Regions from separate parts of the Vibrio gallaecicus genome, predicted to be linked through region 2. Evidence: predicted binding sites of a transcription regulator. Region 2 holds the regulator's gene; the other holds the start of a gene.
The links. Region 2 encodes MetJ, which represses methionine synthesis genes. Its sites were predicted from a motif close to TTAGACNTNTANANGTCTAA; they were not measured.
Positions count from the first base shown of each region.

Region 1: a site for MetJ is predicted at 7,020-7,039, ahead of metH (methionine synthase). Genes of this name have one in related genera too.

Region 1 is NZ_AP025490.1:360,296-376,371, reverse strand. Features, by position in the region: gene OCU78_RS01670 (PglL family O-oligosaccharyltransferase) at 1-113, shown strand, start outside; gene OCU78_RS01665 (pyridoxal-phosphate-dependent aminotransferase family protein) at 250-1,389, opposite strand; lysine riboswitch at 1,564-1,740, shown strand; gene lysC (lysine-sensitive aspartokinase 3) at 1,845-3,215, shown strand; gene metH (methionine synthase) at 3,294-6,971, opposite strand; gene OCU78_RS01650 (cation:proton antiporter) at 7,166-8,440, shown strand; tRNA gene OCU78_RS01645 (tRNA-Asp) at 8,938-9,014, opposite strand; rRNA gene rrf (5S ribosomal RNA) at 9,083-9,198, opposite strand; rRNA gene OCU78_RS01635 (23S ribosomal RNA) at 9,326-12,219, opposite strand; tRNA gene OCU78_RS01630 (tRNA-Glu) at 12,524-12,599, opposite strand; rRNA gene OCU78_RS01625 (16S ribosomal RNA) at 12,691-14,245, opposite strand; rRNA gene rrf (5S ribosomal RNA) at 14,643-14,758, opposite strand; rRNA gene OCU78_RS01615 (23S ribosomal RNA) at 14,885-16,076, opposite strand, start outside.
Region 2 is NZ_AP025490.1:3,012,508-3,028,583, forward strand. Features, by position in the region: gene argB (acetylglutamate kinase) at 1-585, opposite strand, end outside; gene argC (N-acetyl-gamma-glutamyl-phosphate reductase) at 597-1,601, opposite strand; gene argE (acetylornithine deacetylase) at 1,755-2,891, shown strand; gene ppc (phosphoenolpyruvate carboxylase) at 3,171-5,801, shown strand; gene OCU78_RS13235 (PadR family transcriptional regulator) at 6,157-6,696, shown strand; gene metF (methylenetetrahydrofolate reductase) at 6,808-7,707, opposite strand; gene OCU78_RS13245 (bifunctional aspartate kinase/homoserine dehydrogenase II) at 7,994-10,405, opposite strand; gene OCU78_RS13250 (O-succinylhomoserine (thiol)-lyase) at 10,405-11,589, opposite strand; gene metJ (met regulon transcriptional regulator MetJ) at 11,795-12,115, shown strand; gene OCU78_RS13260 (malic enzyme-like NAD(P)-binding protein) at 12,280-13,590, opposite strand; gene rpmE (50S ribosomal protein L31) at 13,802-14,017, opposite strand; gene priA (primosomal protein N') at 14,362-16,076, shown strand, end outside.

The DNA.
Region 1 (16,076 bases), 640 kb from region 2:
AGGTAAGTAAAGCTGAGCAAATACGCAGAGAAGCCGAGTTTTTGTTCCCATTAAAAGACTTTTCTCAAATACAATACCAACCAGTATCGACGGCAGTATCTTCAGCTAAATGATACAAAAAAGCCCTTCCTCTATGACTAGTTGGAAGGGCTTTCTTTAAACGAGACAGCTCTACTGGTTAGTCTATTTAAGTTACGTATCTATTTACCAACACTAACTATGTAAAGAGATAAATCAACTAGTTACCAGCTAGTTCATTACTTCCTCTAGAGCTCTCAAGCATAGAGAAACATTTTCATTTCTAGCACCATAGCCCATTAAACCAATACGCCAAGCCTTTCCAGCTAATGAACCCAGCCCTGCGCCAATTTCTAGGTTGTACTGTTCAAGTAAGTCTCCTCTAACTTTAGCTTCATCAGTGCCTTCAGGTATATAAATAGCATTCAATTGAGGTAAGCGGCTACCTTCAGAAACCACAAACGAAAAGCCTAGTTTTTCAAGCCCAACCTTTAGCTTATTGTGCATGCTTTGATGTCTTGCCCAAGCTTGTTCAAGCCCTTCATTTTTAAGCGCAACTAAGGATTCATGTAGAGCATATAAGCTATTTACAGGAGCCGTGTGATGGTAACTACGCTTCCCTTCTCCACTCCAATATCCTAAGACAAGGCTTTGGTCTAAAAACCAACTTTGTACAGGGGTCTCACGCTTTTGTATTTTATCCACTGCTTTTTTAGATAAGGTCACAGGAGATAGCCCTGGCACACACGACAAGCATTTTTGACTACCTGAATAAACTGCATCCAACTGCCACTCATCAACAAGTAAAGGCACACCACCAAGAGAAGTCACAGCATCAACAATAGAAAGCGCATCATACTGCCTTGCAACCTGAGAAATAGCCTCAGCATCAGAAAGTGCACCTGTAGAAGTTTCTGCATGTACAAATGCCACTGCAACTGCATCAGGGTTGGCTTTTAGTGCCTGCTCGATTTTTTCAACAGAAACAGGAGCACCCCATTCATCATCAACTAAAATGGCTTCACCACCGCAACGTACTACGTTTTCACGCATGCGTTCTCCAAAGACACCATTTCGGCAAACTACGACTTTTTCACCTGGTTCTATCAAGTTAACAAAGCAGGTTTCCATACCCGCACTACCTGGCGCAGAGACAGCAATTGTGAATTCATTTTCAGTTTGGAAGGCATATTTCAATAGCTGCTTAAGTTCATCCATCATGCCAATAAATAAAGGGTCAAGGTGACCTATAGTTGGGCGACTAAGCGCTTGAAGAACTTGAGGCGAAATATCGGAAGGTCCTGGTCCCATTAACGTTCGTTGAGGAGGAATAAAGCTTTGGAGAGAATTTGGAGAGTGAAAACTAGACATGTGCATCCCTGAGTCAGTGATTTAGATATCCACACTAAAACAATTTTTCACAGGCATCAATTAGCCGTAAGTATGAGGTCAAACCAGTGTCACAAAGTTGTTAAATTTAATTTACTATTTATATTCAGTTACCGATTGACATTCTTATCACAAAAACGTTCAATGAAATGGCTATCAAGCAGAAGAGGAGCATTGCCCAGGCAGATATTTTGTGGAACCTCATTTCCAATACAAAATATTCAGGGGGAGCAATGCCGAGATAATACAAGCATGTGGGCTCGTGTTATCGGTTGATTGGGTTGAATCCCGTCGACTGTCATCATTTCTATATGGTGAAGAGCTTCTGAGGTTTACAATTCTATTAATACCTCTCTAATTGCTCAAAAACTCTCTTCAAACATTGGATGTTGGATTACCAACCGTAATTTTATTTAGGAAGTCGTGGGAGAAACATCGTGAGCGCAATTAATGTAGCTGGTTCTTTTAATGTCGCTAAGTTTGGTGGAACAAGTGTTGCCAACTTTGAATCAATGAGCCGTTGTGCTGCTATTATCGAAAACAACCCAAATACAAAACTCATAGTGAGCAGTGCTTGTTCAGGCGTAACTAATCTTTTAGTCGAACTTGCCAATGGTGTTCAAGATAAAACTCGCAGATCAGAACTGCTCCGCCAATTAACTGAAATTCACCATGCAATTTTGGATGAGCTTGCTGATCCTGTTGCCGTTGAAAAAGATATTCACACCATTTTAGATAACATCGCTAGCGCCGCAGAAGCTGCATCATTCCAGTCGAGTGCAAAACTCACCGATCACCTTGTTGCTTGTGGTGAACTAATGTCAACTCACCTTCTCGCTCAAATATTGCGCGAAAGAGGCACGCAAGCTGTGCGCTTTGATATTCGTGAAGTACTAAGAACAACCAATGCTTTTGGTAAAGCTGAACCGCTATTAGATGAGATTTCATCATTAGCAACAGAAAAGCTAATCCCATTGTGTCATTCTCAAGTAGTTGTCACACAAGGGTTCATAGGTGCGGACAGCGACGGAAACACCACAACATTAGGTCGAGGTGGAAGTGATTACTCAGCAGCATTAATTGCAGAGTCTGTCCAAGCATCTGGGCTAGAAATTTGGACCGATGTTCCTGGGATTTACACAACCGATCCTCGAATCGCACCAAAAGCCTCTCCTATTCCTGAAATTAGCTTTAGTGAAGCTTCTGAGATGGCGAATTTTGGTGCAAAAATTCTACACCCTTCAACCCTTGTACCAGCTTTACGTCATCAAATACCTGTTTTCGTTGGCTCATCTAAAGAACCTGAAAAAGGAGGAACTTGGATTCGTCAGCAAGTGGAAAGCTCTCCTCTATTCAGAGCTTTAGCTTTACGTTGTAATCAAACAATGGTCACTTTACGCAGTGCTAACATGTTCCATGCTTATGGCTTTTTAGCCAAAGTGTTTGAGATTCTCGCAAAACATAAGATATCTGTAGATCTAATCACCACGTCAGAGATCAGCGTATCTTTAACTCTTGATCAAACAGACACATCAGGTGGCGCTCCCGAGCTTCCAGAAATCGCCAGAAAAGAGCTGGAAGAGTTATGTACTGTAGATATAGAACATAACCTATGTTTAGTTGCTCTAATTGGTAACAATATGAGTGAGAGTAAAGGCTATGCTAAACAAGTTTTCGGAACACTAGAAGATTTTAACTTGCGAATGATTTGCTATGGAGCAAGCCCGCATAACTTATGCTTCTTGCTTCATGAATCGGTTTCTCGTGCTGCTATCCAAAAATTACACAAAGAGCTTTTTGAAGACTAACCTCAGATTAAACGTTTCAAAAAATAAAAAGGGTTGCCCATCAGCAACCCTTTTTAATCGATATCAGTCCAGATAACACTAGTTAATGTTTGGACCTAACCATTTTTCAGCTTCTAACATATCCCAACCTTTGCGATCAGCATAACTTTCCACTTGGTCTTGTTGTATTTGAGCAATAGCAAAGTAGCGAGAGTCAGGGTGTGAGAAGTACATACCTGAAACAGAGGCGCCGGGCCACATGGCGTAACTAGTTGTTAAAGACATATCTATTGCCTTCTCAACATCCATTAATTCCCACAACGTTCCCTTCTCAGTATGCTCTGGACAAGCTGGGTAACCAGGTGCTGGGCGAATACCTTGGTATTTTTCGCGGATTAAATCATCATTGGTTAAGTTTTCATCCGGAGAATAACCCCAAATATTCTTACGCACTTCTTTATGGAGGTACTCAGCAAAAGCTTCGGCTAAGCGATCCGCGACAGCTTGAATCATAATGGCATTGTAATCATCGCCATTCGCTTTATATTCATCAGCCAATTCACGTTCACCAATACCACCCGTCACAGCAAAACCACCAATCCAGTCTGGTTTTCCACTTTCTTTAGGTGCGATGTAATCAGATAAGCAGTAGTTAAAGCCTTTCGGTTTTTCAGTTTGCTGACGAAGGTTATACAATACTTTGAGTACCTCAGTTCGAGACTCATCAGTGTAAACCTCAATATCATCACCAACGCTATTGGCTGGAAACATCGCACACATACCACGAGCCTCGAGTAATTTTTCTTTCTCAACTCGATCTAGCAGTTCATTTGCGTCTTTATATAAACGCTTAGCTTCTTCACCGACTTCTTCATGATCAAGAATTGCAGGGTATTTACCCATTAACGACCACGTCATAAAGAAAGGAGTCCAATCTATATACTCTCGTAACGTCTTAATATCGAAGTCATCAAAGATGTGAACACCAGGGTTAGTCGGAGCTGGCGGTGTGTAGTTAGCCCAATCAATATTCACTCGATTAGCTCTTGCTCTTTCTAAGGATACTGGTTTGGTTCTTGGTTTTTTACGATTATGCTGATCACGAACCCGCTCATAATCTAACTCTAACTTTTCAACAAAATCAGGTTTTAGTTCATCCGACAGCAAAGAAGTACACACACCTACGGCACGAGATGCATTGTTAACGTACACAACTGGCTCCGAATAGTTTTGTTCAATTTTAACAGCGGTGTGCGCTTTTGATGTTGTTGCACCACCAATGAGCAATGGAAGCTTAAAACCCTGTCGTTCCATCTCTTTGGCAACATGAACCATTTCATCAAGAGAGGGAGTAATTAACCCCGAAAGACCGATAATGTCGACATTTTCTTCTTTGGCTACTTTAAGAATTTTTTCACAAGAAACCATGACACCAAGATCGATAATTTCATAGTTATTACACTGAAGCACAACTCCTACAATATTCTTACCGATATCGTGAACATCACCTTTAACTGTTGCAAGTAGGATCTTACCGTTTGTGGCTCCCACATCTTTAGTCGCGTTAATAAAAGGTTCTAAATGAGCAACAGCTTGCTTCATTACTCGAGCGGATTTAACCACTTGAGGCAAGAACATTTTACCTTCACCAAACAAGTCACCGACAACGTTCATGCCATCCATTAAGGGACCTTCAATTACCTCAATAGGGCGAGAAGCATTCACGCGAGCTTCTTCTGTATCCTCGACAATGAAATCAGTAATCCCTTTGACTAGAGAATGCTCTAAACGCTTCTCCACAGACCAAGTTCGCCACTCCAGCGCTGATTTGTCTTCAACTTTTCCAACAGCACGTTCTAAGTACTCTGTCGCAATATCTAGCAAGCGTTCAGTCGAATCATCACGACGGTTTAAAACGACATCTTCAACTGCTTCTCTTAAGTCTTCAGGAACGTTGTCATAAATTTCTAGTTGCCCAGCATTAACGATCCCCATATCCATACCATTTTTAAAACAGTGATATAGGAATACGGCATGAATAGCTTCACGTACGTAATTATTTCCTCGGAATGAGAATGAAACGTTAGACACGCCGCCTGATATCATTGCATGGGGTAAATCTCGTTTGATATCACCGACAGCCTCAATGAAATCAACCGCATAATTGTTATGTTCATCAATACCAGTAGCAACAGCGAAAATGTTCGGGTCAAAGATAATATCTTCAGGTGGGAAACCAACTTCATCGACAAGAATGTTATAGGCATTCGTACAGATTTCTAATTTTCGTTCTCTTGTATCAGCCTGACCAACTTCGTCAAATGCCATCACAATGACAGCAGCCCCATAACGTCGCACAAGTTTAGCTTGTTCAACAAATTTCTCTTTGCCTTCTTTCAAAGAGATGGAGTTTACGATGCCTTTACCTTGAATACATTTAAGACCTGCCTCAATTACTTCCCATTTTGAAGAATCAACCATGACTGGTACTTTAGATATCTCAGGTTCTGAAGCACATAGATTTAAGAAGCGAACCATGCAAGCTTCTGCATCAAGCATACCTTCATCCATGTTGATATCGATGATTTGTGCACCATTTTCAACCTGTTCGCGAGCAACACTCAATGCTTCATCGTACAGTTCTTCTTTTATCAATCGTTTGAAACGTGCAGAACCAGTTACGTTGGTTCGTTCACCAACGTTAACAAATAAAGATTCTTTTGAAATAGTAAGAGGCTCTAAGCCTGACAACCGGCAAGCTACTGGAATGTTGGGTAACTGGCGAGGTTTAACGCCTTCAACGACCTCTGCCATTTGACGAATATGTTCTGGTGTAGTACCACAACAACCACCAATTAGGTTGAGGAAGCCACTTTCAGCCCATTCTTTAACATGCTCTGCCATATCTTCAGGGGAAAGGTCATACTCACCAAAAGCATTAGGCAAACCAGCATTTGGGTGAGCAGAAACACTGCATTCAGAAATACGAGAGAGTTCACTCACGTATTCACGTAATTCATCCGGACCTAATGCACAGTTAAGACCAAAGGATATCGGTTTTACATGGCGTAAAGCATTGTAGAAAGCTTCTGTTGTTTGGCCAGAAAGAGTTCGCCCTGAAGCATCAGTAATTGTACCGGAGATCATCACTGGTAAAATAATACCATCTTCATCGAATACGGTTTCAACAGCAAAAGAACAAGCTTTAGCATTAAGAGTATCAAAGATAGTTTCAATTAAGATAAGGTCCGCACCACCTTTAATAAGTGCACGGGTTGACTCAGAGTAAGCCTTAACTAATTCGTCAAACGTAACATTCCGAAATCCAGGGTCGTTCACATCCGGAGATATCGTACAGGTTCTATTAGTAGGTCCAAGAACACCTGCAACATACCTAGGTTTCTTTGGAGTTTTAGCAGTCCATTCATCTGCAGCTTCACGAGCGAGTTTTGCCGCAGCGAAATTGATCTCTTCACTAAGGCTTTCCATGTCATAGTCAGCCATGGCAATGGTAGTTGCATTAAATGTGTTCGTTTCTAAGATATCAGCCCCAGCCTCCAAGTACTGGTTATGAACATCTTTGATGAGTTGAGGCTTAGAAAGCACAAGCAAGTCATTATTACCTTTAAGATCACAATGCCAATCAGCAAAACGATCTCCTCGATAATCATTCTCTTCTAACTTGTAGTCCTGAATCATAGTGCCCATACCACCATCAATCAGCAAAATTCTCTGTTCTAATTGAGCAACAATTTGTTGTCTAATATTACTTCCCACAGTACAGCCTCATTCCTTTAGTTATCCATCCATCCTACCATATAAAAAGTAGAAATCTAGACGTCTAAAATAGCTTTAATTTTGTAAAAGACTAATAAGCCAAATTCACAATAGCATGACAAAAAGTGGTTGCTATTTACTCACTTAAAAATGAGAATCTTATGTAATAATTTGTTACACAATAAGAGCTCAATATGTCGGTCTACTATACGCTTTGCTTCCTTTCTGCAGCAGCAATGCTCATAGCATTTATAAATAGCAAAATAGGTAAGATGCAAACAACTATCGCAATTACAGCAGGATCAATGATGCTGTCGCTACTGATTTTAATTGCAGGGCAAAACGATTGGTTTCAACTATCCCAACTCGCCTCAGAAACAGTAGCAAGTATTAATTTCGAAGACTTCTTACTTAAGGGGATTCTAGGTTTTTTACTTTTTGCCGGTGGATTAGGCATTAAGCTTCCAAACCTAAAAGATCAAAAATGGGAAATTACAGTGCTTGCTTTAGGGGCAACACTCTTTTCTACATTTTTCATTGGCGGAGTCCTATACGGATTTTGTCATCTCATAGGAATTGAATTTGATTTTATATACTGCCTATTGTTTGGTTCATTAATATCGCCAACCGATCCGATTGCCGTTCTCGCCATTGTCAAAAAGTTGGATGCGCCCAAACGTATTTCAACTCAAATTGAAGGAGAATCATTATTCAATGATGGATTCGGTTTAGTGATCTTCGTGACTATTTTCACCATAGCCTTTGGCACAGAAACACCAACAGTAGGCAGTGTCAGTATGTTATTCGCACAAGAAGCAATTGGTGGCATTGTTTATGGCTTCGCATTGGGTCTCCTATTCCATTACCTAATCAGTGCAACTGATGACCATTCAATGGAACTGTTACTGACAATAGGAATTCCAACTGCTGGGTACGTGTTTGCAGACGTTATACATGTGTCAGGTCCTCTTTCCATGGTCGTATCTGGCATTATGATAGGAAATTGGACACGCTTTATTGGCTTCTCTAAAGAAAGCGAAGAACACTTAGATCATTTCTGGGAGCTCATCGATGAATTCCTAAATGGTGTCCTATTCTTACTTATCGGTATGTCTATGCTGCTTTTTGATTTTCATAAAGAAGACTGGATATTAATGGCTTTTTCAATTCCGTTAGTCTTAGGAGCACGTTACCTAAGTGTCTACATTTCATACTTAGGGTTTAAACGCTACAGAGAGTATAACCCTTGGGCGGTAAAGATACTGACATGGGGCGGGTTACGGGGTGGATTAGCTCTTGCAATGGCATTATCGATACCATCAGGAGTCCTTGTTATTCCTGATAAACTCATCGATGTAAAAGAGATTATTCTTGTGATGACCTACTCAGTTGTTGTTTTTTCTATTTTGATTCAAGGCTCAACAATCACTCCTATGATAGAAAAAGCAAAACTTGCCGAAAGAGAGTAACGTAAGATAACCGCAAATATAGCAGCTATAAGCTGCTATATTACATATAACCTTACAGTTAAACTCCATCAGCTAAACAGATATTCATCGTTTAAAAACAAAATATCTGCGTTATATCCCTCTAATATCCAGAAGATCTACAGCTACAATTAATGGTAAAGAATTCTTCGATCGAAACTTGAGTCACATGAAAGTCCATAACTTTACTGTACCTGTTTTTTAAATAAGTGAGCGCCAAACATGATATATATAAGTGCGCTTAATTAATTCTATCGTTTTGATGGGTAAATTTAGACGGAGTATTAAGTTCTGAGAAATTCGCAACCGAGTATATGTACAAAATATATCTTTCATAGCTAGTAAGCCTCTAAGAGCTATCAACTCTACCTAGAAAATTGTTTGAAGAGCAAAAGTGCCGTTAGAAAAATTATGAATTCAACTACTAATACCTTAAACGTAAAAAAGCCCTAGTCGTAAGACTAGGGCTTTTCAAATAGTGGCGGAGTGGACGGGACTCGAACCCGCGACCCCCGGCGTGACAGGCCGGTATTCTAACCAACTGAACTACCACTCCGCAGTGGTCAACTCACTAAGTGAGCGTCCATATCTCCAGGTTGGTCAACCTAAAGATTATAATTTAAAGCCTGGCGATGTCCTACTCTCACATGGGGAAGCCCCACACTACCATCGGCGCTATTGTGTTTCACTTCTGAGTTCGGCATGGGATCAGGTGGGTCCACAATGCTATGGTCGCCAAGCAAATTTTGCTTTTACTTTCAGTTTTAAAAACTGAAGGCAAAATAATCTGGAAAGCTGTTTTTGTTCTCTTCAAACTCATTCAAGGTCTGGTATTTCTATGAGTCCACAAAACCCCTTGGGTGTTGTATGGTTAAGCCTCACGGGCAATTAGTACAGGTTAGCTCAATGCCTCGCAGCACTTACACACCCTGCCTATCAACGTCGTAGTCTACGACAACCCTTAAGGACGCTTAAAGCGTCAGGGAAAACTCATCTCAAGGCTCGCTTCGCGCTTAGATGCTTTCAGCGCTTATCGATTCCGAACTTAGCTACCGGGCAATGCCATTGGCATGACAACCCGAACACCAGAGGTTCGTCCACTCCGGTCCTCTCGTACTAGGAGCAGCCCCTTTCAATTTTCCAACGCCCACGGCAGATAGGGACCGAACTGTCTCACGACGTTCTAAACCCAGCTCGCGTACCACTTTAAATGGCGAACAGCCATACCCTTGGGACCGACTTCAGCCCCAGGATGTGATGAGCCGACATCGAGGTGCCAAACACCGCCGTCGATATGAACTCTTGGGCGGTATCAGCCTGTTATCCCCGGAGTACCTTTTATCCGTTGAGCGATGGCCCTTCCATTCAGAACCACCGGATCACTATGACCTGCTTTCGCACCTGCTCGAATTGTCATTCTCGCAGTCAAGCGGGCTTATGCCATTGCACTAACCACACGATGTCCAACCGTGTTTAGCCCACCTTCGTGCTCCTCCGTTACTCTTTGGGAGGAGACCGCCCCAGTCAAACTACCCACCAGGCACTGTCCGTAATCCCGATTCAGGGACCGACGTTAGAACATCAAGCATACAAGGGTGGTATTTCAAGGACGACTCCATCACATCTAGCGACGCAATTTCATAGTCTCCCACCTATCCTACACATGTAGGGTCAATGTTCAGTGCCAAGCTGTAGTAAAGGTTCACGGGGTCTTTCCGTCTAGCCGCGGGTACACTGCATCTTCACAGCGATTTCAATTTCACTGAGTCTCGGGTGGAGACAGCGTGGCCATCATTACGCCATTCGTGCAGGTCGGAACTTACCCGACAAGGAATTTCGCTACCTTAGGACCGTTATAGTTACGGCCGCCGTTTACCGGGGCTTCGATCAAGAGCTTCGACCGAAGTCTAACCCCATCAATTAACCTTCCGGCACCGGGCAGGCGTCACACCGTATACGTCATCTTACGATTTTGCACAGTGCTGTGTTTTTAATAAACAGTTGCAGCCACCTGGTATCTGCGACTCTCGTCTGCTCCATCCGCAAGGGACTTCACTGATAAGAGCGTACCTTCTCCCGAAGTTACGGTACCATTTTGCCTAGTTCCTTCACCCGAGTTCTCTCAAGCGCCTTGGTATTCTCTACCCGACCACCTGTGTCGGTTTGGGGTACGATTTCTTATAATCTGAAGCTTAGAGGCTTTTCCTGGAAGTATGGCATCAATGACTTCACTACCGTAGTAGCTCGACATCGTATCTCAGCGTTAATGAAAGTCCGGATTTACCTAAACTTTCCGCCTACGTACTTGGACCTGGACAACCGTCGCCAGGCTCACCTAGCCTTCTCCGTCCCCCCATCGCAATTATAAGAAGTACAGGAATATTAACCTGTTTCCCATCGACTACGCCTTTCGGCCTCGCCTTAGGAGTCGACTTACCCTGCCCCGATTAACGTTGGACAGGAACCCTTGGTCTTCCGGCGAGGGAGTTTTTCACTCCCTTTATCGTTACTCATGTCAGCATTCGCACTTCTGATACCTCCAGCAGCCCTTACAGACCACCTTCAACGGCTTACAGAACGCTCCCCTACCCCACATACCCTAAGGTACGTAGCCGCAGCTTCGGTGTATAGCTTAGCCCCGTTACATCTTCCGCGCAGGCCGACTCGACCAGTGAGCTATTACGCTTTCTTTAAATGATGGCTGCTTCTAAGCCAACATCCTGGCTGTCTGAGCCTTCCCACATCGTTTCCCACTTAGCTATACTTTGGGACCTTAGCTGGCGGTCTGGGTTGTTTCCCTCTCCACGACGGACGTTAGCACCCGCCGTGTGTCTCCCGGATAGTACTTACTGGTATTCGGAGTTTGCAAAGGGTTGGTAAGTCGGGATGACCCCCTAGCCTTAACAGTGCTCTACCCCCAGTAGTATTCGTCCGAGGCGCTACCTAAATAGCTTTCGGGGAGAACCAGCTATCTCCAGGTTTGATTGGCCTTTCACCCCTAGCCACAAGTCATCCGCTAATTTTTCAACATTAGTCGGTTCGGTCCTCCAGTTGATGTTACTCAACCTTCAACCTGCCCATGGCTAGATCACCTGGTTTCGGGTCTAATCCTAGCAACTGTACGCCCAGTTAAGACTCGGTTTCCCTACGGCTCCCCTAAACGGTTAACCTTGCTACTAAAATTAAGTCGCTGACCCATTATACAAAAGGTACGCAGTCACACCACGAAGGTGCTCCTACTGCTTGTACGTACACGGTTTCAGGTTCTATTTCACTCCCCTCACAGGGGTTCTTTTCGCCTTTCCCTCACGGTACTGGTTCACTATCGGTCAGTCAGTAGTATTTAGCCTTGGAGGATGGTCCCCCCATATTCAGACAGGATATCACGTGTCCCGCCCTACTCGATTTCACTGATTATGATGCGTCGGTTACGGGGCTATCACCCTTTGTTGCGACACTTTCCAGAGTCTTCACCTGCATCATTAAAAGCTTAAGGGCTAATCCAATTTCGCTCGCCGCTACTTTCGGAATCTCGGTTGATTTCTCTTCCTCGGGGTACTTAGATGTTTCAGTTCCCCCGGTTTGCCTCCTGTTGCTATGTATTCACAACAGGATACTTACTTATGTAAGTGGGTTTCCCCATTCAGGAATCCCAGACTCAAAAGGTTATTACTACCTAATCTGGGCTTATCGCAAGTTATTACGCCTTTCATCGCCTCTGACTGCCAAGGCATCCACCGTGTACGCTTAGTCACTTAACCATACAACCCGAAAGGGTCTTGTGTATGGCAACTAACCAAGGTTTTTGGTTGTCATCAAGAAGGGTTAATTCTTGATAACTGTTTGCCGGACTCAATTGTGAATCAAACTAGGTTTGATTCGAATACAAGACACTTGAATGTGTTTGTTGTGTTTATCTAGTTAAAGATAAACATTGAGAACTTTTAAATTTGATTGAATTACTCGTAAGTAATCAATCAGTCAGCTTTCCAAATTGTTAAAGAGCGAATCACTTCATAATGAAGTAACCATTTTTAAAAATTCTTATAAAAGAACATTTAAAGATGGTATCCCGTAGGGGAGTCGAACCCCTGTTACCGCCGTGAAAGGGCGGTGTCCTAGGCCTCTAGACGAACGGGACACTGGATATTGAAGAACTTGGGAGTTCTTCGTCTCTTTTACTTTCTAAACCTAATCAATCTGTGTGGGTACTCATCAACGATATCTTCGTATAAGGAGGTGATCCAGCCCCAGGTTCCCCTAGGGCTACCTTGTTACGACTTCACCCCAGTCATGAACCACAAAGTGGTGAGCGTCCTCCCCGAAAGGTTAAACTACCCACTTCTTTTGCAGCCCACTCCCATGGTGTGACGGGCGGTGTGTACAAGGCCCGGGAACGTATTCACCGTGACATTCTGATTCACGATTACTAGCGATTCCGACTTCATGGAGTCGAGTTGCAGACTCCAATCCGGACTACGACGCACTTTTTGGGATTCGCTCACTATCGCTAGCTTGCTGCCCTCTGTATGCGCCATTGTAGCACGTGTGTAGCCCTACTCGTAAGGGCCATGATGACTTGACGTCGTCCCCACCTTCCTCCGGTTTATCACCGGCAGTCTCCCTGGAGTTCCCGACATTACTCGCTGGCAAACAAGGATAAGGGTTGCGCTCGTTGCGGGACTTAACCCAACATTTCACAACACGAGCTGACGACAGCCATGCAGCACCTGTCTCAGAGCTCCCGAAGGCACACCTGCGTCTCCGCTGGCTTCTCTGGATGTCAAGAGTAGGTAAGGTTCTTCGCGTTGCATCGAATTAAACCACATGCTCCACCGCTTGTGCGGGCCCCCGTCAATTCATTTGAGTTTTAATCTTGCGACCGTACTCCCCAGGCGGTCTACTTAACGCGTTAGCTCCGAAAGCCACGGCTCAAGGCCACAACCTCCAAGTAGACATCGTTTACGGCGTGGACTACCAGGGTATCTAATCCTGTTTGCTCCCCACGCTTTCGCATCTGAGTGTCAGTATCTGTCCAGGGGGCCGCCTTCGCCACTGGTATTCCTTCAGATCTCTACGCATTTCACCGCTACACCTGAAATTCTACCCCCCTCTACAGTACTCTAGTTCACCAGTTTCAAATGCAGTTCCGAGGTTGAGCCCCGGGCTTTCACATCTGACTTAATGAACCACCTGCATGCGCTTTACGCCCAGTAATTCCGATTAACGCTCGCACCCTCCGTATTACCGCGGCTGCTGGCACGGAGTTAGCCGGTGCTTCTTCTGTTGCTAACGTCAAGAGATAAGCGTATTAAGCTTACCCCCTTCCTCACAACTGAAAGTACTTTACAACCCGAAGGCCTTCTTCATACACGCGGCATGGCTGCATCAGGCTTTCGCCCATTGTGCAATATTCCCCACTGCTGCCTCCCGTAGGAGTCTGGACCGTGTCTCAGTTCCAGTGTGGCTGATCATCCTCTCAGACCAGCTAGGGATCGTCGCCTTGGTGAGCCATTACCTCACCAACTAGCTAATCCCACCTAGGCGTATCCGGTAGCACAAGGCCCGAAGGTCCCCTGCTTTGCTCCGTAGAGATTATGCGGTATTAGCCATCGTTTCCAATGGTTATCCCCCTCTACCGGGCAACTTCCTAGGCATTACTCACCCGTCCGCCGCTCGACGCCCAACAAATCATCCGAAGAGTCAATGTTGTCGTTTCCGCTCGACTTGCATGTGTTAGGCCTGCCGCCAGCGTTCAATCTGAGCCATGATCAAACTCTTCAATTTAAGATTTTGTCGGCTCAATGAATACTGACTTCAAAACTAATATTTACCGAAGTAAACATGTAATTCTAAAGCTATTACCATTCCAACAGAATGGTAATGAATTGACTGTGCCAAAATTAAGTAAACTTAATTTTGTATTGGTCACTCAGTTCATTGAAACCAAATTGATTTCCGAAGAAATCTTGCTTTGCTATTGCAAAACAAATTTTGATATTCATCAACGAGTGCCCACACAGATTGATAGGTTTAAATTGTTAAAGAGCTTTGCTTTCAGTGCCTTAGCACTTAAGCAGGACGCGTATAATACGCTTTCTACTTTGAAAGTCAACATAAAATACTAAGAAAACTTAGAACTCTATGGTGACTTGTCTAGAAACTAGACAAAGTCGAAATTAAAGCCTGGCGATGTCCTACTCTCACATGGGGAAGCCCCACACTACCATCGGCGCTATTGTGTTTCACTTCTGAGTTCGGCATGGAGTCAGGTGGGTCCACAATGCTATGGTCGCCAAGCAAATTTTGCTTTTACTTTCAGTTTAAAAACTGAAGGCAAAATAATCTGGAAAGCTGTTTTTGTTCTCTTCAAACTCATTCAAGGTCTGGTATTTCTATGAGTCCACAAAACCCCTTGGGTGTTGTATGGTTAAGCCTCACGGGCAATTAGTACAGGTTAGCTCAATGCCTCGCAGCACTTACACACCCTGCCTATCAACGTCGTAGTCTACGACAACCCTTAAGGACGCTTAAAGCGTCAGGGAAAACTCATCTCAAGGCTCGCTTCGCGCTTAGATGCTTTCAGCGCTTATCGATTCCGAACTTAGCTACCGGGCAATGCCATTGGCATGACAACCCGAACACCAGAGGTTCGTCCACTCCGGTCCTCTCGTACTAGGAGCAGCCCCTTTCAATTTTCCAACGCCCACGGCAGATAGGGACCGAACTGTCTCACGACGTTCTAAACCCAGCTCGCGTACCACTTTAAATGGCGAACAGCCATACCCTTGGGACCGACTTCAGCCCCAGGATGTGATGAGCCGACATCGAGGTGCCAAACACCGCCGTCGATATGAACTCTTGGGCGGTATCAGCCTGTTATCCCCGGAGTACCTTTTATCCGTTGAGCGATGGCCCTTCCATTCAGAACCACCGGATCACTATGACCTGCTTTCGCACCTGCTCGAATTGTCATTCTCGCAGTCAAGCGGGCTTATGCCATTGCACTAACCACACGATGTCCAACCGTGTTTAGCCCACCTTCGTGCTCCTCCGTTACTCTTTGGGAGGAGACCGCCCCAGTCAAACTACCCACCAGGCACTGTCCGTAATCCCGATTCAGGGACCGACGTTAGAACATCAAGCATACAAGGGTGGTATTTCAAGGACGACTCCATCACATCTAGCGACGCAATTTCATAGTCTCCCACCTATCCTACACATGTAGGGTCAATGTTCAGTGCCAAGCTGTAGTAAAGGTTCACGGGGTCTTTCCGTCTAGCCGCGGGTACACTGCATCTTCACAGCGATTTCAATTTCACTGAGTCTCGGGTGGAGACAGCGTGGCCATCATTACGCCATTCGTGCAGGTCGGAACTTACCCGACAAGGAATTTCGCTACCTTAGGACCGTTATAGTTACGGCCGCCGTTTACCGGGGCTTCGATCAAGAGCTTCGACCGAAGTCTAACCCCATCAATTAACCTTCCGGCACCGGGCAGGCGTCACACCGTATACGTCATCTTACGATTTTGCACAGTGCTGTGTTTTTAATAAACAGTTGCAGCCACCTGGTATCTGCGACTCTCGTCTGCTCCATCCGCAAGGGACTTCACTGA
Region 2 (16,076 bases):
CAAGTGACCTTTGCCGTCTAATACGCCACTTACATCAGAAAGCAGTACCAGTTCAGCATCAAGCGCTCCTGCAACAGCAACCGCAGCTTGATCGGCATTGACGTTCATCAGTTGGCCTTGCTCAGTCAAACCAATCGAGCTAATGATTGGTAGTGCGCCAGCATTGAGGATTGCTTGTAGAACAGTTGAATCACCCGGCTCGGCTTTACCTACCGCACCCAATTCAGGGTTTAGCTCGCTGACTTTACATAAACCCCCATCCGCTAAGCTCAAACCAACAGCGTTCAAACCATCTTTAATTGCTTGCCCTTGAAGTAGCTTGTTCGCTGTACCTGCAAGAGCGCCGGCAATCAATGGAATTTGATCATAAGGGGTCACGCGTAGCCCCTCTTTTTTTACGGTTTCAAGGTTTAGCTTACTCATTAAGTCATCAACAAGGTAACCACCACCATGCACAATCACTATTGGGCGCTGAACTTGTTGTTGGTAAGTAGAAATAGCACCAAACACCTGAGTTAGCGTATCAGGAGAAGACAATGCAGCTCCGCCTAACTTTATGATTAATGGTTGATTATTAAGGCTCATATTAAGATTCCTTACACTAGCGCAGTTAATGACTGAAAGCCATACCGTAAATTTAAACACTGCATCGCTTGGCTAGATGCACCTTTTAACAAATTATCAATCGCAGACACTACGATGATATGTTGACCTTGAACCTTCCACCCTAAATCGCAAAATGGCGTGTTTTCAACGTCTTGAATTCTTGGCAACTTATCTTCAAGAATTCTGACCGCTGGCTTACCTTGATAAGCTTGCTCAAACGCTTGCTGAATTTGCTCTGTCGCCACGCCTTCAGCCAGCTTCATCGTAATGGTTGCTAGAATGCCACGCTTAAAGTTTCCAAGATGCGGGGTAAAAATCACATCACATCCTAAATGAGCAGCAATTTCAGGTTGATGACGGTGATTGAAAACACCATAAGGCTGTAAGCTCACTTCACAGAAGCTATTAACCATGCTCGCTTTGCGACCGGCACCTGTAACTCCACTGGTCGCATTAATCACTGGCCATTGGTTTTCATCAAGTAAGTTAGCGTCAACCAAAGGTTTGATTGCCAACTGTGAAGCCGTTGGATAACAACCCGCTACTGCGACTAGTTGAGCTTGTTTAATAGCGTCTTCATTCCACTCAGCTAAACCGTAAGCAGCTTTATCAAGCCATTGATCATGTTGATGCTCGAAACCGTAGAATTCTTGATAAAAATTTTCACCTTTCACTCTAAAAGCACCCGACAGGTCGAATACTTGGCAATCGTTCTCTAGAAAGATTGGCGCTAGGTCGTGACTTACTTCATGCGCAGTCGCTAAGAAAATTACATCAGACTGCTTTGCCACTTCTTCTGGGTTGATTAAAGGTTGCACTGGCATATCAATCAGCCCTGCTAACTTACCGTGAAGTGCCGCAATAGGTTTACCTGCGTCTACACTATTGGCTGAGACATATAAACCTGATAGCGTGAGCTCAGGGTGTCTATTTATCATTAGAGCCAGTTCTGCTCCTGTGTAGCCGCTTGCGCCAATGATCGTCGTTTTCAGCATCTCAACACATCCATTCTTGAGGTAAGTTACATTTCAAATTTGACTATTCATACTTAATTTTTAGCTTTATTTGATTTTTTATTCATTAAATATGATTTAATATGTGTTTTACCGCCTTATGGTTTTTCTGTCAATAGTAGAAGTGAAGATATTATGCAATTACCGAGTTTTCTTGAGGTCTATAAAGGCCTGATATCCACCGATTCAATTAGCTCAACAGAACCAAGTTGGGATCACGGCAATGCCAAAGTCATTGAAAAGCTAGCGCAATGGTTCAAAGACGTGGGTTTCAGCGTTGAAGTAATAGAAGTTGAACCAGGTAAACATAATATGATTGCCAAGATGGGCTCTGGTGAAGGAGGGTTACTTCTTGCAGGACACAGCGATACCGTCCCTTTTGATGAAGGACGTTGGAATTTCAATCCTCATGCATTAACAGAACACAACAACCGCTTTTATGGGTTAGGCACTACAGATATGAAAGGCTTTTTTGCTTTCATCTATGAAGCCGTAAAAAAAATGGATTGGAGTAACCAAACCAAGCCACTTTATGTTTTGGCAACGTGTGATGAAGAAACCACGATGCTGGGCGCTCGACATTTTACTGAAAGTGCTCCTTTTAAACCGGATTACTGCATCATTGGTGAGCCAACAAGCCTAGTGCCAATTCGGGGTCATAAAGGACACGTTGCCAATGCTGTACGTGTCACTGGCAAGTCAGGTCACTCTTCAGATCCCGCCTTAGGTGTTAATGCCATCGAAATTATGCATGAAGTGCTGTTTGCGCTAATGCAACTGAGAGATAAGTTAGTTAAAGAGTACCATCACCCCGGCTTTGCAATTCCAAGCCCCACCCTAAACCTTGGTCATATTCACGGAGGCGATAGTGCTAACCGTATCTGTGGCTGTTGTGAACTGCATTATGATGTTCGTCCTTTACCGGGCATCAGCCTAGATGGTTTGGATAACATGCTGCGTGGTGCGCTTAAAGAAGTAGAAGCAAAATGGCCAGGAAGAATTGAGATAACGCCATTGCATGAACCAATCCCGGGGTACGAGTGCCAACACGACCATCCATTTATTGGTGGAATGGAATCAGTGTGTGGGATTGAATCACAAACCGTGAACTACTGTACTGAAGCGCCTTTCTTGCAAGAGCTTTGCCCAACGCTAGTACTGGGACCAGGTTCAATTGACCAAGCCCATCAACCTGATGAGTTCTTAAGTTTTGACTTCATCGACCCAACAATTGATGTACTCAGTAAATCAATACGTAAATATTGTTTCTAGTTATTACCAGTTTCTAAGTTAAGAACAAAAATAGAGATCACTCGCATAAAAACGATCCTCAAATAGGTCGCTTTTATGCTGTTTTTCCCTTTCCCACTTAGAAGTTGTAATTAAATTTCAATTTATTCCTATATCAAAACAAATTTATCACTTCTTCATTTTCCAAAACCAATAATTGCAAACTTAGAATGCTTTATTTGACTAGATACAGCACTTTTCGCTAGATTGTGTACTTAGCAAGGAACAATGGATGTAATTTTTTTACGAGGCAGGATGACAATGAACGAGAAATACGCCGCTCTCAAGAGTAACGTAAGCATGCTGGGACGCTTGCTCGGTAACACTATCCAAGACGCACATGGTGACGTAATCTTAGAGAAAGTAGAGACAATACGTAAACTTTCCAAGTCAGCCAGAGCAGGTAACCAAGCTGATCGTGACAGCCTGATTGAAGAAATAAAAAACCTGCCGAATGAACAGCTAACCCCTGTGGCACGCGCATTTAACCAATTCTTAAATCTCACAAACATGGCAGAGCAGTACCATACTATTTCTCGCCATTGTGAAGAGCACGTTTGCGAACCAGACGCGCTACAATCTTTATTTTCAAAGCTTAGCCAAAACAAAATCAGTAAGTTGGATGCGGCACAAGCAGTACGCGATTTAAATATCGAACTCGTACTGACGGCTCACCCAACCGAAATCACTCGTCGCACGATGATCAACAAACTCGTTAAAATTAACGAATGTTTGTCGAAGCTAGAGCTAAGTGACTTATCAAACAAAGAACGCGTTAAAACTGAACGTCGTCTAGAGCAATTAATCGCTCAAGGTTGGCACTCAGATGTAATCCGTCAGCAACGTCCAACACCGCTTGATGAAGCTAAATGGGGCTTTGCAGTCGTTGAAAACTCACTATGGGAAGCAGTACCTGATTTTCTACGTGATATGGATGAGCGCGTTAAAGGCTACTTTGGCGAAGGTCTACCTATTGATGCTCGCCCTGTGCACTTTTCTTCTTGGATGGGTGGTGACCGTGACGGAAACCCATTTGTCACTCATACCATTACCAAAGAAGTACTTCGTTTATCTCGCTGGAAAGCCGCTGATCTCTATTTAGGTGATGTCAATGAACTGATCACTGAATTATCAATGACAAAGTGCAATGACACCGTTCGTGCATTAGCTGGCGATGAACACGAAGCTTATCGTGCCATCCTAAAAGGTCTGCGTACTCTTCTTGGTGATACGCTTGAAGTGTTAGATGCTGAGATTCATCACGCTGACGTTCCTAAAAAGCCGACATTACAAAACATTGATCAGCTTTGGGTTCCTCTTCACGCCTGCTACCAATCTCTGCATGAGTGCGGCATGGGTGTTATCGCAGATGGTTCACTACTTGATACCCTACGTCGAATTAAAGCATTTGGAGTACATCTAGTTCGCTTAGATGTTCGCCAAGAAAGTACGCGTCACTCTGATGTTCTTTCTGAACTGACTCGTTACCTTGGCATTGGTGATTATGACCAATGGAGTGAGCAAGACAAAATTGCTTTCTTAACCAATGAATTAAGTTCTAAACGCCCTCTTCTTCCACGAGAATGGGAACCATCAGAACAAGTTAAAGAGGTTTTAGACACCTGTAAGATTATTGCAGCTCAACCTCGTGAAGCTTTCGGTGCTTACGTTATTTCAATGGCTCGTACTGCGTCTGATGTACTGGCGGTTCACCTACTTCTTCAAGAGTCTGGCTGTCCTTATCGCATGGACGTATGTCCGTTGTTTGAAACTTTAGATGACTTAAATAACTCTGAAGCCGTTATCAAGCAACTAATGGGCATCGACTTATACCGAGGCTTTATCCAAAACCATCAAATGGTCATGATTGGTTACTCTGATTCTGCAAAAGATGCTGGTGTGATGTCTGCAGGCTGGGCTCAATATGACGCAATGGATAAGCTGGTTAAAGTGTGTGAAGACGAAGGTATTGAACTGACATTATTCCATGGTCGTGGCGGAACAGTTGGTCGTGGTGGCGCTCCTGCGCATGCTGCCCTACTTTCTCAGCCACCTCAAAGCTTAAAAGGCGGGTTACGCGTAACGGAACAAGGTGAAATGATCCGCTTTAAGCTGGGGTTACCTGAAGTAGCCGTTAACAGCTTTAATATATACGCTAGTGCTATTTTAGAAGCGAATCTTCTGCCACCACCAGAGCCAAAACAAGAATGGCGCGATCTGATGAATGTGCTTTCAGAAGTGTCTTGTGAAGCTTACCGTAATGTTGTTCGTGGTGAAGAAAAGTTTGTTCCTTACTTCCGCCAAGCTACGCCTGAGTTAGAGCTAGGTAAACTGCCTCTTGGCTCTCGACCAGCAAAACGTAACCCTAACGGTGGAGTTGAAAGCTTACGTGCGATCCCTTGGATATTCTCTTGGAGCCAAAACCGCTTGGTTCTACCCGCATGGCTAGGTGCTGGTGAAGCGATTCAATATTCAGTAGACCAAGGCCATCAAGCTCTTTTAGAAGAGATGTGTCGCGAATGGCCATTCTTTTCTACGCGTTTAGGTATGCTAGAGATGGTTTATTCTAAGTGCAATTTAGAAATCGCGAAGTATTACGATCAACGACTTGTTGATGAGTCACTACTACCTCTTGGTGAATTGCTTCGTGAACAACTGCAAAAAGACATTAAAGCAGTATTGAACGTTGAGAATAACGAAAACTTGATGCAAAGCGACCCATGGGGTCTTGAATCAATACGCCTTCGTAATATCTACGTTGAGCCACTAAACATGCTTCAAGCTGAGTTGTTATACCGAACTAGAAAATGTGAAACTCCACCGCCAGAGCTAGAAGAAGCCCTAATGGTGACGATTGCAGGTATTGCAGCAGGTATGCGAAATACCGGATAGCCAGTGATTAACACTAAAATAAAGACAAAAGGTCGCCACGTGCGACCTTTTTATTTTGTAAAATAACCACTATTGAGTTTTCTATCAGTTTTTTGGGTTATTTTGTCCATGTATTCCACTTTATGCTTATTATTTAGATATAATACCGCTCCGCTGTGAAAACACTCCTATCAAAATATTCCACAGCACTAGGTAAGGAAACTTACCGCGCTAGGTGACAAACGGCTTTATAAGGTGACATAACCAACGAAACACGTTGGTGTTGCTTAGACATATACCAACATATCGTGCCATTAGAAGCACACTTGATGTTTAAGCATTAGTTTACTGTTTATTGACCATTTGGATTAAAGACATGTCATTACCACACGTAATCTTAACTGTTTTAAGTACGCGCGATGCTACTGGTTACGATATAACAAAAGAGTTTTCATCAAGCATTGGCTACTTCTGGAAAGCAAGCCACCAACAAGTTTATCGCGAGCTAAATAAAATGGCTCAAAATGAACAAGTAACTTGTGTGCTTGAACCTCAAGAAGGCAAACCTGATCGTAAAGTTTATTCTATCACCGACGCCGGTCGTGGCGCTTTAGGTGAATGGTTTGAACAACCAACTGCGCACCCAACAGTACGTGATGAGTTCTCAGCTAAGCTAATGGCTTGTGCTGTTCAACCATCAGATGCATACCGTATTCAACTGACTGAACTTGTAGAAGAGTCTCGTAAGCTAGTTTCTCACTACAAAGAAATTGAAGCAGCATACTACGCGACACCAGCGACATTAGATAAGCAAGCTCGTCTAGAGCGCTTAACACTGCGTCGTAACCTACTTATCCGTGAGGCATGGATTGTGTGGGCTGACGAGGTTTTGCTTGAACTAGGTGCAATGGCATAACGCTCTTCCCTGTTCAGATTGTATCGCTGTTAGCTGAATAGCGACTGTCTAAAAAGATAAAAGGCTTGAACTCTTAGAGTCCAAGCCTTTTTTGTATCTAAAGAATATGGATTAAACAGCTACCACTTGTGGTCGAACACCTAATGTATGGCACAGTGCATAAGTCATTTCTGCACGGTTCAGTGTATAAAAGTGAAAATCTTTCACACCTTCACGACTTAGAGTACGAACCATATCAATCGCTTGGCTAGCACCTACAAGTTGACGAGTCGTTGGATCATCATCCAAGCCTTGGAACTGCTGCGCCATCCAGCCTGGTACTTTCACATTATTCATCGCAGCAAAACGGGAAGCTTGTTTAAAGTTAGATACTGGTAAAATGCCCGGTACGATTTCAACATCAATTCCTGCTGCCACACAACGGTCACGGAAACGTAGATAGCTTTCAACATCAAAGAAGAATTGAGTAATAGCACGGTTAGCACCGGCATCAACTTTACGTTTCAAGTTAATAAGGTCAGATTGAGCACTTTTTGCTTCAGGGTGCACTTCAGGGAAAGCTGCAACAGAGATATCAAAGTCGTGACGGGATTTCAGTAAATTGACTAAATCAGACGCGTACATCTCAGGAGCACCGCCACCTTCAGGAATATCACCACGTAGCGCAACAATACTCTGAATGCCATTCGCCCAGTAATCGTCAGCAATCTGGATCAGTTCATCACGACTTGCATCGATACATGTTAAGTGTGGCGCTGCTACCAAACCTGTCTGGTTTTTGATTTCTTTAATAATAGAGTGAGTACGATCACGCTCGCCAGAGTTTGCTCCATAAGTTACTGAAACAAATTTAGGTTGAAGAGTTTTCAAGCGGTGAACAGAATTCCACAGCGTTTCTTCCATCTTTTCACTACTCGGTGGAAAAAACTCAAATGACACGTTTATATTATCTGAAAGCTCAGCAATATTTTGATTCAAAGCGTCGATATGACCTGCGTGCGTATATCCCATCTTACTCTCCCTGTGGCAAAAGCAACCACTAAATATTTTCAAATCCTTAGCGACGTTTAGACGTCTATATGTCTCCAGAATGTATTGAATACGATTTAATGTCAACTGATCCATTATGAATTTTTTTCAAGTAGATCGTGAGTAAAGCTCAAGAAGAAGGTCAGAGCTTGAGAATAGATAATCACCGAAAAGAAACAAAAAAGCTGAAAGTAAATGAATTCTACTTTCAGCCATATTTATGGGTTATTGCGGCTTGGTTAATCAGAACAATCAACCATTAAAGGTATTAAAATAAGCTAGACATACGATTCAAATCGGACTGAATTGCTCCTGCTGTCACCTCTCGACCAGCGCCAGGTCCGCGAATCACTAAGGGATTATCTTTGTACCATTTGCTCTCGATCGCAAAAATATTATCGCATGGCAGTAAGTTCGCTAACGCATGCTCTTTAGATAAAGCCTCTACGCCTACCGTTGCTTTACCATTTTTTTCAAGACGAGCAACATAACGAAGTACTTTCTGTTGTGATTGAGCTTTAGTTAAACGCTCTGCCAATTCATCACTTAGCAACGAAGCTTTATCGAAGAAGTCATCTACAGACAAATCTTGTAGCTCCTTCGGCACTAAAGACTCTACTTTCACGTTTTCAGGTTCAATATCTAGCCCTGACTCACGTGCTAAAATCACTAGCTTACGCATCACATCAGATCCATCTAAATCAGCTCGAGGGTCTGGTTCAGTTAAACCTTGCTGCCATGCTAGATCTACCAATTCACTAAATGGAACGCTGCCATCAAATTGCTGAAACAGCCAAGACAAAGTACCAGAGAAGATTCCTGAAAGAGCAATAATATCATCACCACTTTCACGTAAATCTCGAACTGTATGGTTAATCGGTAACCCTGCCCCTACTGTTGCATTATATAACCAGTGGCGACTGATTTTAGAAAAAGCATCTTGGACTTGATGATAATATTCACTGGATGCTGAACCTGCCACTTTATTTGCAGAGATCAGGTGAACCCCTTGTTTAGCGATATCTAAATATTTATCAGCAAGCAATTTGCTGGCTGTGACATCTAATACAACCGCTTCATCATAACCCTGTATTTCGCCTAAACGCTCAAGCCAGTCACTGCCGTTATTATTTACCGCTTCATCTGAGAAACAAGTAAGCACAGTGCTAGGGTCGATGCCCTGCTCATCAAACCAATAAGTTTGACTATCAATCACTGCCACTAAATCAAAGCTCATACCACGGCGCTTTTCTAGTTCAGCTTTCTGTTCTGCAAATAAACTTAACCAACTCGAACCAATGTTTCCTTTCCCGCACAGTGCGATAGCAACTCGTTTCTGTGCTTGGAATAATTGGGAATGGACACCTTTTACTAAAATAGATGTGTCAGCTTTGCGCATCACTGCAACCAAGCTTAACCCAGAAGAAGCCTCTGAGATAAACTCTACCGGTGAGTCTTTTAACTGCTGGTAAAAACCATAGCAATGATTCGGGTTTTTCGTCACACCCGCTCCAACCGCAGCCACCAAAGAGAAGCCTTCTTTAAGTTTAATCTCGCCTTCTACCGCATGGTCTTGTAAGTATTCTAAAGCACCACCAGCAATTTCTTCAGTGTACGCCAAGCGAATACAATATTGGTCTGGTTGTAATTCATACGCTAGCGGTTCTAATTGAGCGCGCTTCAACCCTTCGAGTACATCGGTAGTCAAACGCTCAAAATCGTGCCCGTGACCAAACGTCACTTGGATCAATAAAACTTCATCCAGAGACGTAATAATTTTCGCACCACGACCGGAAGCCAATACACGCTCAATTTGAGTGGAGCCCGATTCTGGTTGATAACTGCAACGTAAACTTAAATCCATCGCACTTTGAGCAACAGGCTGTAAGGTTCTGCTATGTAAAACAGGAGCAGCAAGTCGGGCTAATTCACTGGCTTCATCCAAACGAAGTAAAGGCAATAAACACGCATCCGATACTAGCCTTGGATCAGCACTGTAAACGCCGGCTACATCGCTCCAAATCGTGACTCGGTCGACTTCAGCTAACGCACCAATAACCGTTGCAGAGTAATCTGAACCATTACGGCCTAAAAGAACGGTTTCGCCTTCGCAGTTTTGAGCCATGAAGCCCGTAATCACAACCCGACAATGTGTATGTTGCGCCAGCACTTCTTTAATTAAAGCGTAAGAGCGCGAGCGATCAACTTCTGGCTGTGTTCCCGCTTCAGCTCGTAAGAATTCACGAGCGTCCTGCGCGATAGCTTGTAAATCATTCTGAGAAAGAAGTTCAGCAAGTAACCTTGAAGACCAGACCTCACCATGACCTAGCACTTGAGACTTTTGCGCTTCAGTCAGTGGGGCATTCAATTCACCTAATGCTGTGAATTCCGCTTGAACCAAACCAAGATGATGAGCGGCTTGATCGCCTTCTAACAACTCTTCAATTAAATTCAGCTGGAATTGACGTAATGACTGTAGGCATTCATGTGCTAAACGCCCATCTTTATCTAGTGCTTCTAAGAACTCGATTAAACGATTAGTCGTTTTACCAGCAGCGGAGACCACAACCAAATCAGTCGCGCTTGAATACTCTTTCAAAATATTCACAACTCGCTGATAGCATTCTGGGTTAGCTAAACTACTTCCACCAAATTTATGCAGTTGGCGTAAAACACTCATTAGCTCGCTTCCCCATTCTCGATGAAGTTATGTGTCTTAAGAAACGCTTGGTTTAGATCTTCAATAAGATCGCCCGCGTCTTCTAAACCTACAGACAAACGTAGAAGTTGCTGAGATACACCCGCTTCAGCCAAAGCAACTTGCCCCATTGCACGGTGAGTCATAGAAGCTGGATGACAAATCAAACTTTCAACACCACCTAAAGATTCAGCCAACGAGAACAGCTCTAGCTCACCAACAAAAAACTTCAACGCTTCAAAAGATCCTGCGAACTCAAAGCTCAGCATAGAACCAAAGCCTAACTGCTGCTTTTTGGCAATTTCATGACCAGGGTGATCAGGTAAGCTTGGGTGATAAATAGTGCCGACTAAATCTTGCTGCTGAAGCGCTGTTAAAATTTCACGAGAGCTTTCTTCATGTACACGCATACGAGCGCCTAAAGTACGAATACCACGTAAAGTCATGTAGCTATCAAATGGCGTACCTGTTGCGCCTATACAGTTGCCCCACCATCCTAATTCTTCAGCATGCTCTTCCGTTTTAGTGATGACCACACCACCAATTACATCTGAGTGACCGTTAATGTATTTAGTTGTGGAGTGAATAACAAAGTCAGCACCTAGCTCTAGAGGCTTTTGGAACACAGGTGTCAAAAACGTATTATCGACAGCCACTAACGCTCCGACCTCTTTTGCTTTACGACACGTTTCTGCGATATCGACCACTCGCACTAGAGGGTTAGAAGGTGTTTCAAGTAGGATTAATTTGGGCTTGAGAGCAATCGCTGCATCTAATGCGGTTTGATCCGACTGATCAACAAACAGGACTTTGAAGTCCCCTTTTTGAGAACGTGTATTAAACAGTCTGTACGTTCCACCGTAGCAGTCGTGTGGAGCAACAATTAAATCGTCACCACTTAGAAATGCAGACACCCACAAGTTCAATGCTGATGTACCGCAATTGGTCACAACGGCACCCTTTCCTGATTCCAGTTCGAAGAGCGCTGTTTCTAATAACCCACGGTTCGGGTTGCCCGATCTCGTATAGTCATATTTAGGCACTTCACCAAAAGCGGGAAAACCATAATTTGTCGAAAGATAAATTGGTGGAACAACGGCATGGTGTTGAGTGTCTGACTCAATACCGGTTCGAACGGCAATTGTGGCTGGCTTCCGGCTGCTCATAGGTGTTTCCTTACAAATTGGGTTCAGGATATAACAGCTGCTTGTCGGCGTTTTGCAGCTGTGTTAGATATATGTTATTCACTTTACTGCCATAAACATAAGACGTCAACACTTCTAGACGTCCATATGTCTTTGCTTATGGCGGTAAATCCCGCTAAAATCACCTTCTAAATTAATCTAACTACAAAAATGATGAAGGTACACAATGGCAGATTGGAATGGTGAGTACATAAGCCCATATGCTGAGCATGGAAAGAAAAGCGAACAAGTAAAGAAAATTACGGTTTCTATCCCTCTAAAAGTATTAAAGGTGCTAACTGATGAACGTACTCGTCGTCAGATAAACAACTTACGCCATGCCACAAACAGTGAATTGCTATGTGAAGCCTTTCTTCATGCCTACACTGGTCAACCGTTACCTACGGATGAAGACCTACGTAAAGACCGCCCAGACGATATCCCTGCTGAAGTGAAAAAACTAATGACAGAAATGGGTATCGAATTCGAAGCGTTTGACGAAGAATAAAAATAAATCACGTCGATGCCCTTCATATTTTCATTTGCTTGTGACAATAGTTTGAAACTAACTTCTGTATTTCAAGTGTAAGCTTGTCATACCAAGATACAAAAAAGCCGAATCATGCTTCCATGATTCGGCTTTTTTATGAGTTCAATGCTAAAGACGTAACATTAAGCCATATAATTTTCAGGCATCTCGATACGAGCAACACCAGATTCAACTGCAGCTTGTGCTACCGCTTTCGCTACGCGAGGCAATAAACGTGGATCCATTGGCTTCGGAATAATGTAATCCATACCAAATGTCAGTGCATCAGCTCCCGCCGCTTTTAATACTTCAGCAGGAACTTCTTCTTTTGCTAGTTCACGAATCGCCGTGACTGCTGCCAGTTTCATCTCATCGTTGATTTCACTAGCTCGCACATCTAGCGCACCACGGAAGATAAACGGAAAGCAAAGCACATTATTAACTTGGTTCGGGTAATCGCTACGACCTGTACCCATGATTAAGTCATTACGCACTTCATGAGCAAGCTCTGGCTTAATTTCTGGATCTGGATTTGAGCATGCAAATACAACAGGCTTATCAGCCATCAGCTTCAAAGATTCTGCTGGTAATAAGTTAGGACCCGATACACCCAAGAATAAGTCAGCACCTTCAATCACATCTTCCAGCGTTCGCTTGTCTGTGTTGTTAGCAAAAAGCTGTTTGTATTCGTTTAGGTCGTCACGGCGAGTGTGGATCACACCCTTACGATCTAGCATGTAGATTTTTTCACGCTGAGCGCCACACTTAATCAGTAGCTCCATACACGCTACAGCCGCCGCGCCCGCACCTAAACAAACAATCTTACATTCTTCTAGCTGCTTACCTTGAAGTTCGATGGCATTCAGCATACCTGCAGCCGTTACGATAGCAGTACCATGTTGGTCATCATGGAATACAGGCACATCACAACGTTCGATAAGACGACGTTCAATCTCAAAACAGTCTGGTGCTTTAATATCTTCTAAATTGATGCCACCAAAAGTATCTGCGATGTTCGCTACCGTGTCGACAAACTCATCGATTGTGCGGTGTTTTACTTCAATATCGATAGAATCTAAACCAGCAAAACGTTTAAACAGAAGAGCTTTACCTTCCATTACAGGCTTAGAAGCGATAGGACCAAGGTTACCTAAACCCAAAATCGCAGTACCGTTAGAGATAACTGCAACCATGTTGCCTTTACCTGTGTACTTATAAACGTTATCAACATTCTGTGCGATTTCTCGAACAGGCTCAGCTACACCTGGGCTGTATGCTAAAGCAAGGTCTTCAGCTGAATTTGCCGGCTTAGTCAGCTCAACGGCAATTTTACCTGGAATAGGGAATTCATGATAATCAAGAGCTTGCTGGCGAAATTGTTCTTGAGCAGATAATTTTTCTTCTGCTGATAATGGCTCTTTTGAAGATTGAGCCTGGCGAGTGTCGTCTGACATGAGCGTAGGTTTCCTAAGATATTATTATTTGGGGGAATCCTCTTCATGTTAATAGATGTACTTCAAAGTTCCTAGGTGGTTTACCTATCAGTCTCACTAAAAAACGAGATTTGACTACTAATAAGACCAGTGAACAGTTGAAATCTCTAAATGGCAGGCAACAAAAAAGGACACCGAAGTGTCCTTTTGGATGTCTATATAGCGAGTATTACTACTTGCTAGAAAGAGCACCGAAACGCTTGTTAAAGCGATCAACACGGCCGCCAGTATCTACGATACGTTGCTTACCAGTGTAGAATGGGTGACATTTGTCACATACGTCTAGGTGAATACCAGCTTTACCTAGAGTAGAGTTGAATTCAAATGTGTTGCCGCAAGAGCAAGTAGCTGTAACAGCTTTGTATTCTGGGTGGATTCCAGCTTTCATGGGATAACCTCAATTAGGCCGTGTCGCCATCCGATTCTAAGCCGGACACCACACGTAGTTAAAAAATAATTAAAAGTACCGCTTCGTAACACAAGGATACAAAGCCATACCTTCAAGGCGCAGTATAGTAATGAATCTGAGAAGTAGGATCAACTGATTTGATACATTTTTCACCAACCTTTTTTTCCTTCTATATTAAAAGCCAATATCAGTTCTTCTCTAACATCGCTAAGCCATTAAAAAACACAGCCTTTATGAAGCGATACCAAACTGTTTCTCGAATTTCATGGGCTTATCCTTTAGACTGTTTCGTCATTTCCTATTCAAAATAAAGCTGTCACTTTATGCGCCCAACTATCGCCCGTGTCGCACTACCAGTCCCTTTAGATAAGCAGTTTGACTACAAAATACCTAGTCACCTGTTCCCTATTATTGGCGGTCGTGTATCTGTACCTTTTGGGCGTCAAACATTAACAGGCATAGTCACAGCTCTAGTCAATGAATCCGAATTTAGCTTAGACAAGCTCAAACCAATTAAAGCGTTGTTGGACAATCAACCCGTTTGGTCTGACTCGGTTTATTCTTTGTTAGTTTGGTGCAGTCAGTTTTATCAGTACCCTCTTGGGGAAACGTTCGCCAATGCATTACCTTCTGCTTTACGTAAAGGTAAAGATGCAGATTTTGCCACCTTGGTTGAATGGCAGCTGACACCTCAAGGTAAAGATCAGTTAATGCTAGGTTTTGGGCGTGCCGTTAAGCAAGCAAAAGTCATGAGAATGCTGGAAAACGGATCCGTGCCCCATCAAGAATTTATTGATGAGGAAGTGGGAAGCGCGGTTTTAAAAACACTTCAAGAAAAGGGCTGGATTGAGTCTCTTGAAAAAAAGCCGATGCGTATCGCTTGGTCTAAAGAACTAGAAAACGACCACGACAAGCCAAAGCTCAATGAAGAACAAGCCATTGCTATCGCGACCGTCAATAGCCAGACAGATTTTGGCTGCTTTTTGCTTGAAGGTGTCACTGGCTCAGGGAAAACTGAAGTTTACTTGAACATGATTAAGCCAATTTTAGAGCAAGGTAAACAAGCGCTTGTTCTTGTTCCTGAAATTGGATTAACGCCACAAACCATTAACCGATTCAAACGACGCTTTAATGTGCCTGTCGAGGTAATTCACTCTGGGCTTAATGATACTGAACGTCTTAATGCTTGGCTGTCAGCCCGTGATAAAATAGCAGGAATCGTAATAGGCACTCGCTCAGCACTGTTCACCCCTTTTTCTGATCTAGGTATCATCATTGTTGATGAAGAACATGACGCATCCTACAAGCAACAAGACAGCCTTCGTTATCATGCTAGAGATGTGGCGATAATGCGTGCGCATAAAGCACAAATACCGGTAGTCCTCGGCTCTGCTACTCCTGCATTTGAAACCCTTCATAACGCTCAAACCGGTAAGTATCACTATTTAAGACTAACCAACCGAGCGGGGGTCGCGCTTCCTACGACCAACAAAGTGCTGGATGTGAAGGGGGAATATTTAGAAAGTGGATTATCAGCTTCATTGATTGCAGAAATGCAACGTCATTTGCAGTCTGGCAACCAAGTCATGTTGTTTTTAAACCGCCGTGGTTTTTCTCCTGCTTTAATGTGTCACGAATGTGGTTGGACGGCAGAATGTAAACGCTGTGATGCTTATTATACTTATCATCAAAACAGCAATGAAATGCGTTGCCACCACTGTGGTTCCCAACAGCATGTTGTACACCATTGCCAAGGTTGTGGTTCAACCCAACTAGTAACACATGGCGTGGGTACCGAACAATTGGAAACCCAGTTAGGGCACCTATTCCCTGACTATAAAACAATACGAATTGATAGAGACAGCACTCGCCGTAAAGGCAGCTTAGAAACAGCATTAGAATCCATACGTAAAGGTGAGTTCCAAATACTTATCGGAACGCAGATGCTCGCTAAAGGGCACCACTTTCCAGATGTAACTTTAGTTGCCCTACTCGATGTCGATGGTTCACTTTATAGCAGTGACTTTCGAGCCTCAGA